2 regions of the Streptomyces sp. NPDC002994 genome follow, and region 2 is predicted to be linked to the other one. Evidence: predicted binding sites of a transcription regulator. Region 2 holds the regulator's gene; the other holds the start of a gene.
The links. Region 2 encodes HrcA, which represses chaperone genes, less so after heat shock. Its sites were predicted from a motif close to TTNGCACTCNGNNNNNCNGAGTGCNAA; they were not measured.
Positions count from the first base shown of each region.

Region 1 (4,904 bases), on a different contig from region 2:
AGATGATGGCGGTGCCCGGTGCGTACAGCTCCACGCAGGGACCGTGGTTGGAGAAGAACGCCTGCGCGTCGGAGTCGTCGGACGCCGCGACCGTGACCACGCGTTCCGCGGACGCCGGGGAGACGCCGCAGGCGTCCTTCGCGTCATTGCCGGCCGCGATGACCGGCAGGACGCCGCTGTCCGAGAGGGCGGTGGCGGCCTTGTTCACCAGGTAGGAACGCGCGCCACCGAGCGAACCGTTGAGCACGGCCGGCCGGTCGGGGTCCAGCGCGGCGTACGTCGCCGTCCATTCCAGTCCGGCGATGATCGTGGCGTTGCTGCCCTTGCCCTCGCAGTCGAGGACCCGGACGCTGATGAGGTCGGCCTGGCGTGCCACGCCGTACGTCGCCCCGCCGACCGTGCCCGCTACGTGCGTGCCGTGGCCCTGGCAGTCCTTCCCGAAACGCCCCTCCAGCGGGAAGGCGTCGAAGCCGAACCGGGCGCGCCCCTCGAACTCGTCGTGGTCGTAGTCGATGCCGGTGTCGAGGATGTACGCGTTGCCTCCGGCGCCGGTCGCGTCGGTGGTGAACTGGCCGTCGAGCGGCAGGAAGGGCTGGTCGATGCGGTCCAGGCCCCAGGACGCGGCGGGCCCGGACGCGGTGACCTCGGCGTCCTGCTCCACGGCCTCCACGTCCGGGTCGGCCCGTACCTCGGCGAGTTGGGCGTCGGTGAGCTTGGCCGCGAAGCCGTGCATCACCTTCTCGAAGCTGAACAGGGGGGTGACGCCGACCTGCTGCGCGGCTTTGGCGGCGTCCGACGCGGGCTTCATGGAGACCAGGTACTGGCCGGGAACGGCCTGGTCCGAGAGACGGAGCGGAGCGAGAGCGGAACCCTCCGCCGGGGCGGAATGAGCTGAGGCGGACAACGGGCCTACGGTCGCCAGGACAGCCGTGACGGCAGCCGCGAGGGCGATCCTCATCGGGTTTGGCATGGTCACGATGGCACCATGCAGAAACGGTCCCCCACAATCACTCTGTGCGGTGGTTTGAACACACTAAGTAGTGTCTACGTTCAACGTCAACGCCACTGAAAACGCCCGAGGGCGGCACCCCCGCAAAGGGAGTGCCGCCCTCGGTCGCGTCAGCGATGGAGCATGGAGCTATGGAGCTACTGATCCTGGGCGGATCAGAAGTCCATGTCACCGCCCGGCATGCCGCCGCCCGCGGGGGCACCGGCCTTCTCGGGCTTGTCGGCGATGACCGCCTCCGTGGTGAGGAACAGCGCGGCGATGGACGCGGCGTTCTGCAGGGCAGAGCGCGTGACCTTCGCCGGGTCGATGATGCCTTCGGCGATCATGTCGACGTACTCGCCGGTCGCGGCGTTCAGGCCGTGACCGATCGGCAGGTTGCGCACCTTCTCGACGATGACGCCACCCTCGAGACCACCGTTGACGGCGATCTGCTTGAGCGGGGCCTCCAGCGCCAGACGCACGGCGTTGGCGCCGGTCGCCTCGTCGCCCGAGAGCTCGAGCTTCTCGAAGACGGCCGTGGCCTGCAGCAGCGCCACGCCACCACCGGCGACGATGCCCTCTTCGACGGCCGCCTTCGCGTTGCGAACGGCGTCCTCGATGCGGTGCTTGCGCTCCTTGAGCTCCACCTCGGTGGCGGCACCGGCCTTGATGACGGCCACGCCGCCCGCGAGCTTCGCCAGGCGCTCCTGGAGCTTCTCGCGGTCGTAGTCCGAGTCGGAGTTCTCGATCTCGGCACGGATCTGGTTGACGCGACCCTGAACCTGGTCGCTCTCACCGGCGCCGTCGACGATCGTGGTCTCGTCCTTGGTGATGACGACCTTGCGCGCACGGCCGAGCAGGTCGAGACCGGCGTTCTCGAGCTTGAGGCCGACCTCCTCGGAGATGACGGTGCCACCGGTGAGGATGGCGATGTCGCCGAGCATGGCCTTGCGGCGGTCACCGAAGCCCGGAGCCTTGACGGCGACGGACTTGAAGGTGCCACGGATCTTGTTGACGACGAGCGTGGACAGTGCCTCGCCCTCGACGTCCTCCGCGATGATCAGCAGCGGCTTGCCCGACTGCATGACCTTCTCCAGCAGCGGAAGGAGGTCCTTCACGTTGGAGATCTTGGAGTTGACGATCAGGATGTACGGGTCGTCGAGCGACGACTCCATGCGCTCCATGTCGGTGGCGAAGTACGCCGAGATGTAGCCCTTGTCGAAGCGCATGCCCTCGGTGAGCTCAAGCTCGAGCCCGAAGGTCTGCGACTCCTCGACGGTGATGACGCCTTCCTTGCCGACCTTGTCCATCGCCTCGGCGATGAGCTCGCCGATCTGGGTGTCAGCGGCGGAGATGGAGGCCGTAGAAGCGATCTGCTCCTTGGTCTCCACGTCCTTGGCCTGCTCCAGCAGAGCGGCGGAGACGGCCTCGACGGCCTTCTCGATGCCACGCTTGAGGGCCATCGGGTTGGCGCCGGCGGCGACGTTGCGCAGGCCCTCGCGGACCAGCGCCTGGGCGAGGACAGTCGCGGTCGTCGTGCCGTCACCGGCTACGTCGTCGGTCTTCTTCGCGACTTCCTTGACCAGCTCGGCGCCGATCTTCTCGTACGGGTCCTCGAGCTCGATCTCCTTGGCGATGGAAACACCATCGTTGGTGATCGTGGGGGCGCCCCACTTCTTCTCGAGGACGACGTTACGGCCCTTCGGGCCGAGGGTGACCTTGACGGCGTCGGCGAGCTGGTTCATCCCGCGCTCGAGACCGCGCCGTGCCTCCTCGTCGAACGCGATGATCTTAGCCATGTGAAGTGGTCCTCCCGGACTGGGGTGGATAGCGGAGGACTGTGTGGCGCCCGCGACGGACGGCCTGCGACGCCGTGTGGTTCCTTGCCCCACCCGGCCTGCGGGCCTCGCCGACCCAGTCCTTCTGTCACTCTCACTGGGAGAGTGCTAACGCCAATGATTAGCACTCGACCCCTTCGAGTGCAAGCGTCCCCCGGGGAACAGCACACGCATGAAGGGCCTGTACCCGGTGTGGGGTACAGGCCCTTCATGCGTGAGTGCGTCGGTGGCCGATCGCGCCGAGATCAGACGGCGAGCTTGACCATGTCCGCCTGCGGACCCTTCTGGCCCTGCGAGATCTCGAATTCGACTCGCTGACCTTCTTCAAGGGTGCGGTACCCGTCCATCTGGATCGCGCTGTAGTGGACGAAAACATCCGCACCACCGTCGACCGCGATGAAGCCGTACCCCTTCTCCGCGTTGAACCACTTGACGGTGCCCTGAGCCATGGCTTAACTCCCCTATTTCTGGCCCTTGCACAGGACCGCACTTCGCGCGTCCTGGGTCAGACTCCTCCGCCCTCCGACAGGAGAGGGCGTGCGCCGGAACGCGTCGACCGCGGCTGAATGTATCCGCCCAACTGCCCTCTGCAACAGGTCAATCGGACGAGAAATCTGGGCATGACGGAACACGCGAATGCGAAGAATTCCCTGGCTTTCAGGGCAAGTCGGGCCGGACAAGGCACGCACAAGCGGCAATTGGGTCCGACACTTTGGCTGCTTCTTGTCGCGCGGGGACGCATTCTCATATGCGCCCGGCACAGGCAGCGGAGGGGGCTTCCCCAACTGTACCGCGCTCAACCATGCAGAATTGCCCCCTCCGCTTCTGTGGCGGAGAGGGCAATCGGCGTAACAGCGAGTGGGATCAGCCGCCGGCGACGGCGGGAATGATGGAGACACCCGCGCCGTCCGGAGTGGCCGTCTTCAGGCCGCCCTCGAAGCGCACGTCGTTGTCGTTCACGTACACGTTCACGAAGCGGCGCAGCTTGCCCTGATCGTCCAGGACGCGGGCCGCGATGCCCGGGTGGTTCTTCTCCAGGTCGGCGATGACCTCGGCGAGGGTCGCGCCCTCGGCCGGGACCTCGGCCTTGCTGTCCGTGTACGTACGGAGAATGGTCGGGATACGGACTTTGACGCTCATGCGAGGCCAGCCTCTCGGAAAGAGTCCAGGTTGGGGCGGATGACGGCGGACTGACCCGTGGTCGGGGCCACCGCCTCAAGGGTCTTCAGGCCGTCGCCCGTGTTGAGCACGACGGTCGTCAGGGACGGGTCAAGGAGACCGGCCTCGATGAGCTTCTTCGTTACGCCGACGGTCACGCCGCCCGCGGTCTCCGCGAAGATGCCCTCCGTCTCGGCCAGCAGCTTGATGGATTCCACCACCTGCTCGTCGTTGACGTCCTCGACCGCGCCGCCCGTGCGGCGGGCGATGTCCAGGACGTACGGGCCGTCGGCCGGGTTGCCGATCGCGAGCGACTTGGCGATCGTGTTCGGCTTCTGCGGCCGTACGACGTCGTGCCCGGCCTTGAAGGCGGTCGACACCGGCGAGCAGCCCTCGGCCTGAGCACCGAAGATCTTGTACGGCTTGTCCTCGACCAGACCGAGCGCGATGAGCTCCTTGAGCCCCTTGTCGATCTTCGTGAGCTGCGAGCCCGAGGCGATCGGGATGACGAGCTGGTCCGGGATCTCCCAGCCGAGCTGCTCGCAGATCTCGTACGCCAGGGTCTTGGACCCCTCGCCGTAGTAGGGGCGCAGGTTGACGTTGACGAAGCCCCAGCCCTCGCCCAGCGGGTCGCCGATGAGCTCGGAGCAGAAGCGGTTCACGTCGTCGTAGTTGCCCTCGATGCCGACGAGCTCGCCGCCGTACACCGCAGCCATGACGACCTTGCCCTGCTCCAGGTCGTGCGGGATGAACACGCAGGAGCGGAAGCCGGCCCGCGCGGCGGCGGCGCCGACCGCGCCGGCCAGGTTGCCGGTGGAGGAGCAGGAGAGCGTGGTGAAACCGAACGCGCGGGCCGCTTCGACGGCGATGGCCACGACGCGGTCCTTGAAGGAGTGCGTCGGGTTGCCGGAGTCGTCCTT
Region 1 covers NZ_JBEXNQ010000006.1:141,216-146,119, reverse strand. Annotated here, with positions in the region: gene ABZX79_RS09740 (S8 family peptidase) at 1-970, opposite strand, end outside; gene groL (chaperonin GroEL) at 1,165-2,787, opposite strand; gene ABZX79_RS09730 (cold-shock protein) at 3,072-3,275, opposite strand; gene ABZX79_RS09725 (MoaD/ThiS family protein) at 3,691-3,966, opposite strand; gene thrC (threonine synthase) at 3,963-4,904, opposite strand, start outside.
Region 1: the regulator HrcA is predicted to act here: its motif matches at 2,912-2,938, upstream of groL (chaperonin GroEL).

Region 2 (4,904 bases):
ATGCGGAGGTCGTCGCCCCAGACCCGCTCGACCAGCTCCGCGTCGTGGCGCCCCTCCACGTAGATCCGCCCCGCACGCGCGACCCGCGCCCGCGCCCCCGGTACGGCCACCGAGCCCGACGCCGTACGGGCCGGCCGGGCCGGCCGGGACTCCGCGGCGGAAGGCGGGCGGACGAGGGTGACCACGCGGCCCTCCAGGAGGAAGCCGCGCGGCTCCATCGGGAACACCCGGTGCTTCCCGAAGCGGTCCTCCAGGGTGACGGTCGGCCCCTGCGCCGTCTTCTCGCACCGGATCACCGCCCCGCAGAACCCGGTGCCGACCTCCTCCACGACAAGATCGGTCTCAGCGGGAACTTCGGGAACGGGGGCGGGCTTCTTCCAGGGCGGGGTGAGATCCGGCCCGTACTGTCGGCTGCGCATGCGGCCATTGTGACGTCACACCCGGGCGTCACACCCCGGCGTCACACCTGACGTCACGTCACACCTCGAACCGCGCCGCCAACGCATCACGCTGCGCCCGCACGTACGCCGCGTTCACCACCGCCCCGTGCCCCGGCACGTACGCCGCGTTCTCGCCGCCCAGCGCGAGCAGCCGGTCCAGGGCCGCCGGCCAGGAGGTGGGGTGGGCGTCCGGGCCCGCCTGGGGGGCGCCCGACTCCTCCACCAGGTCGCCGCAGAAGACGACCTCGGGGTCGCCCGGCACCAGCACCGCCAGGTCGTGACCGCTGTGCCCGGGGCCGATGTTCGCCAGCAGCACCTGGCGGCCGCCGCCCAGGTCCAGCGTCCACTCGCCGCACACCGTGTGGTGCGGCGCGACCAGTACGTCCGCCGCCTCCGCCGCCGCGCCCCGGTCGACACCGTGCCGCACCGCGTCGTCCCGCAGCGCCTCCCGGCCCCGCCGCAGCAGATCGTCGATGCCGACCGCCCCGTACACCTCAACTCCCGCGAACGCCGCCGTGCCGAGGACGTGGTCGAAGTGCGGGTGGGTGAGCGCGATGTGCGTCACTCTCCGGCCGGGGCCCAAAAGGCGCTGCGCCTCGGCGCGCAGCTGCGCGCCCTCGCGCAGCGTCGCCCCTGTGTCGATGAGCAGCGCCCCGCCGTCACCCCCGGCCACCAGGCCCACCGTCGCGTCCCAGACGGGCATACGCCGCCGTCCCACGCCCAGTGCGAGCCGCTCCCAGCCTGCCTCTTCCCAACTGAGGTCCATACCCCGACGCTAGACCCATCCCCGGTGCAGGCGCCCGCTGAACAGGGCCGTCGCGCGGTGACTGGCGCGGTAACGTGACCGGCCGCCCTTGCTAGGGGCGTACCCGCCCGCCGTACACTGGGCGGGGACTGCTGGCACTCCCCCGCGGTGAGTGCCAAGCAGACGCCGAGGACACAGCGCCGAGGACACAGAACGACCGACCAGCTGGAGGTGGTGCGAGATGCTCAGCGAACGCAGACTTGAGGTGCTGCGCGCCATCGTCCAGGACTACGTGGGCACCGAGGAGCCCGTCGGCTCCAAGGCGCTCACCGAGCGGCACAAGCTCGGTGTCTCACCGGCCACCGTGCGCAACGACATGGCCGCCCTGGAGGACGAGGGCTTCATCGCCCAGCCGCACACGAGCGCCGGCCGCATCCCCACCGACAAGGGCTACCGGCTCTTCGTCGACAAGCTCGCCGGCGTCAAGCCCCTGTCGTCGCCCGAGCGCCGCGCCATCCAGAACTTCATGGACGGAGCGGTCGACCTCGACGACGTCGTGGCCCGTACGGTCCGGCTGCTCGCGCAGCTGACCCGGCAGGTCGCCGTCGTGCAGTACCCGTCGCTGACCCGCTCGACGGTGCGGCACGTGGAACTGCTCGCGCTGGCTCCCGCCCGCCTGATGCTCGTGCTCATCACGGACACCGGCCGGGTCGAGCAGCGCATGATCGACTGTCCGGCACCCTTCGGCGAGACGTCCCTGGCGGACCTGCGCGCCCGGCTCAACAGCCGGGTCGTCGGGCGCCGCTTCGCGGACGTACCGCAGCTGGTGCAGGACCTTCCCGACTCCTTCGACAAGGAGGACCGAGGCACCGTTTCGACGGTCCTCTCCACCCTCCTGGAGACTCTGGTCGAGGAGACCGAGGAGCGTCTGATGATCGGCGGCACCGCCAATCTCACGCGCTTCGGACATGATTTCCCCCTCACCATCCGGCCCGTGCTGGAGGCGCTTGAGGAGCAGGTCGTGCTTCTCAAGCTGCTGGGTGAGGCAACGGACTCAGGCATGACTGTACGAATCGGTCACGAGAACGCCCATGAAGGGCTCAGCTCCACGTCCGTCGTCGCAGTCGGCTACGGTTCGGGCGACGAAGCAGTCGCGAAACTCGGCGTGGTCGGACCGACCCGCATGGACTACCCCGGAACGATGGGAGCGGTACGCGCAGTGGCACGTTACGTCGGACAGATCCTGGCGGAGTCGTAAGTGGCCACCGACTATTACGCCGTACTTGGCGTACGCCGCGACGCTTCCCAGGATGAGATCAAGAAGGCATTCCGGCGGCTGGCGCGCGAGCTCCACCCGGACGTGAATCCCGATCCCAAGACGCAAGAGCGCTTCAAGGAGATCAACGCCGCGTACGAGGTGTTGTCGGACCCGCAGAAGAAGCAGGTCTACGACCTCGGCGGCGACCCGCTTTCGCAGGCGGGCGCCGGAGCCGGCGGCTTCGGCCAGGGTGGCTTCGGGAACTTCTCGGACATCATGGACGCCTTCTTCGGTACGGCGTCGCAGCGCGGCCCGCGCTCGCGCACGCGCCGCGGCCAGGACGCGATGATCCGGCTGGAGATCGACCTCAACGAGGCGGCCTTCGGTACGACGAAGGACATCCAGGTCGACACCGCTGTGGTGTGTACGACGTGTTCGGGCGAGGGCGCCGCGCCCGGCACCTCGGCCCAGACCTGTGACATGTGCCGCGGTCGTGGTGAGGTCTCGCAGGTCACCCGGTCCTTCCTGGGCCAGGTCATGACCTCGCGGCCGTGCCCGCAGTGTCAGGGCTTCGGCACGGTCGTACCGACTCCGTGTCCGGAGTGCGCCGGTGACGGCCGAGTGCGCTCGCGCCGGACGCTGACGGTCAAGATCCCGGCCGGTGTCGACAACGGCACGCGGATCCAGCTCGCGGGCGAGGGTGAGGTCGGCCCCGGTGGCGGCCCCGCCGGTGACCTGTACGTCGAGATCCACGAGCTGCCGCACGCGGTGTTCCAGCGGCGCGGCGACGATCTGCACTGCACGGTCACCATCCCGATGACGGCGGCCGCGCTGGGCACGAAGTGCCCGCTGGAGACGCTCGACGGGGTGGAGGAGATCGACGTACGTCCGGGCACGCAGTCGGGGCAGTCGATCCCGTTGCACGGGCGCGGCATCACGCACCTGCGGGGCGGAGGCCGCGGCGACCTGATCGTGCACGTGGAGGTGCTGACTCCGTCGAAGCTGGACCCGCAGCAGGAGGACCTGATGCGCCAGCTCGCGAAGCTGCGCGGCGAGGAGCGTCCCACGGGTCAGTTCCAGCCCGGGCAGCAGGGTCTTTTCTCGCGGCTGAAGGACGCTTTCAACGGGCGGTAGGTGCATGCGGGCTTGGCCGGGGGTCCGGGGGTTGTCCCCGGGAGGTGGGGTCAGCCCGGGCAGCAGGGTCTTTTCTCGCGCCTGAAGGACGCCTTCAACGGGCGCTGGGCGCTCGCTTCCGAGACGGCCGAAGCCTCGATTCGGTGCAGTGCGGAGGGCATGAAACTATGCGTTCATGTCCTCCGCACTGACCGATCTTTGCCGTTATCCGATCGTGCAGGCCCCCATGGCGGGCGGCGCCTCCAGTCCTCAGCTCGTCGCCGCCGTCTGCGAGGCCGGCGGTCTCGGGTTTCTTGCCGCCGGGTACAAGACCGCGGACGGCATGTACGAGGAGATCAAGCAGCTGCGGGGGCTTACGAGCCGCCCCTTCGGCGTCAATCTCTTCATGCCGCAGCCGAGCCACGCCGACCCGGCCTCCGTCGAGGTCTACCGTCACCAGCTCGCCGGCGAGGCCGACTGGTACGACACCCCCCTCGGCGAGCCCGACAACGGCGCCGACGACGGCTACGAAGCCAAGCTGGCCATCCTCATCGACGACCCCGTCCCCGTCGTCTCCTTCACCTTCGGCTGCCCCACCCGCCCCGTCCTCGACGCCTTCGCGAAGGCCGGCACGCTCACCGTCGTGACCGTCACCACGCCCGAAGAGGCCCAGGCCGCGCAGTGGACCGGCGCCGACGCCGTGTGCGTACAGGGCATAGAGGCCGGTGGCCACCAGGGAACGCACCGGGACGATCCCAAGAACGACGGCACCGGCATCGGCCTGCTGTCCCTGGTCGCGCAGGTACGCGAGACCGTGCAGCTGCCGATCATCGCGGCGGGCGGCGTGATGCGCGGCGCGCAGATCGCCGCGGTCCTCGCGCTGGGCGCGGACGCGGCGCAGCTCGGCACGGCGTTCCTGGTGTGCCCCGAGTCCGGTGCGAACGTGCTGCACAAGCAGGCCATGACCAATCCGTTGTTCGTACGCACGGAACTCACCCGGGCGTTCTCGGGACGCCCCGCACGCGGCCTCGTCAACCGCTTCATGCGCGAGCACGGCCCGTACGCCCCCGCCGCCTATCCGCAGGTGCACCACATCACCTCCGGCCTGCGCAAGGCCGCGGCCAAGGCGGGCGACGCCCAGGGCATGGCGCTGTGGGCGGGCCAGGGGCACCGGATGGCGCGCGAGATGCCGGCCGGGCAGCTGGTCGAGGTCCTGGCCGCCGAGACCGACGCGGCGCGCGCGGCGCTGGCGCTGCGGGGCGCGGGCGGTGCGGCATGACGGCGCCGGTGTTCGTCGTGGACGCCGTACCGGCGAAGGGTCAGTTCGTACTCGAAGGCCCGGAGGGGC
Region 2 covers NZ_JBEXNQ010000016.1:61,372-66,275, reverse strand. Annotated here, with positions in the region: gene ABZX79_RS22220 (DUF3097 domain-containing protein) at 1-419, opposite strand, end outside; gene ABZX79_RS22215 (MBL fold metallo-hydrolase) at 478-1,206, opposite strand; gene hrcA (heat-inducible transcriptional repressor HrcA) at 1,427-2,443, shown strand; gene dnaJ (molecular chaperone DnaJ) at 2,444-3,577, shown strand; gene ABZX79_RS22200 (nitronate monooxygenase) at 3,753-4,835, shown strand; gene ABZX79_RS22195 (16S rRNA (uracil(1498)-N(3))-methyltransferase) at 4,832-4,904, shown strand, end outside.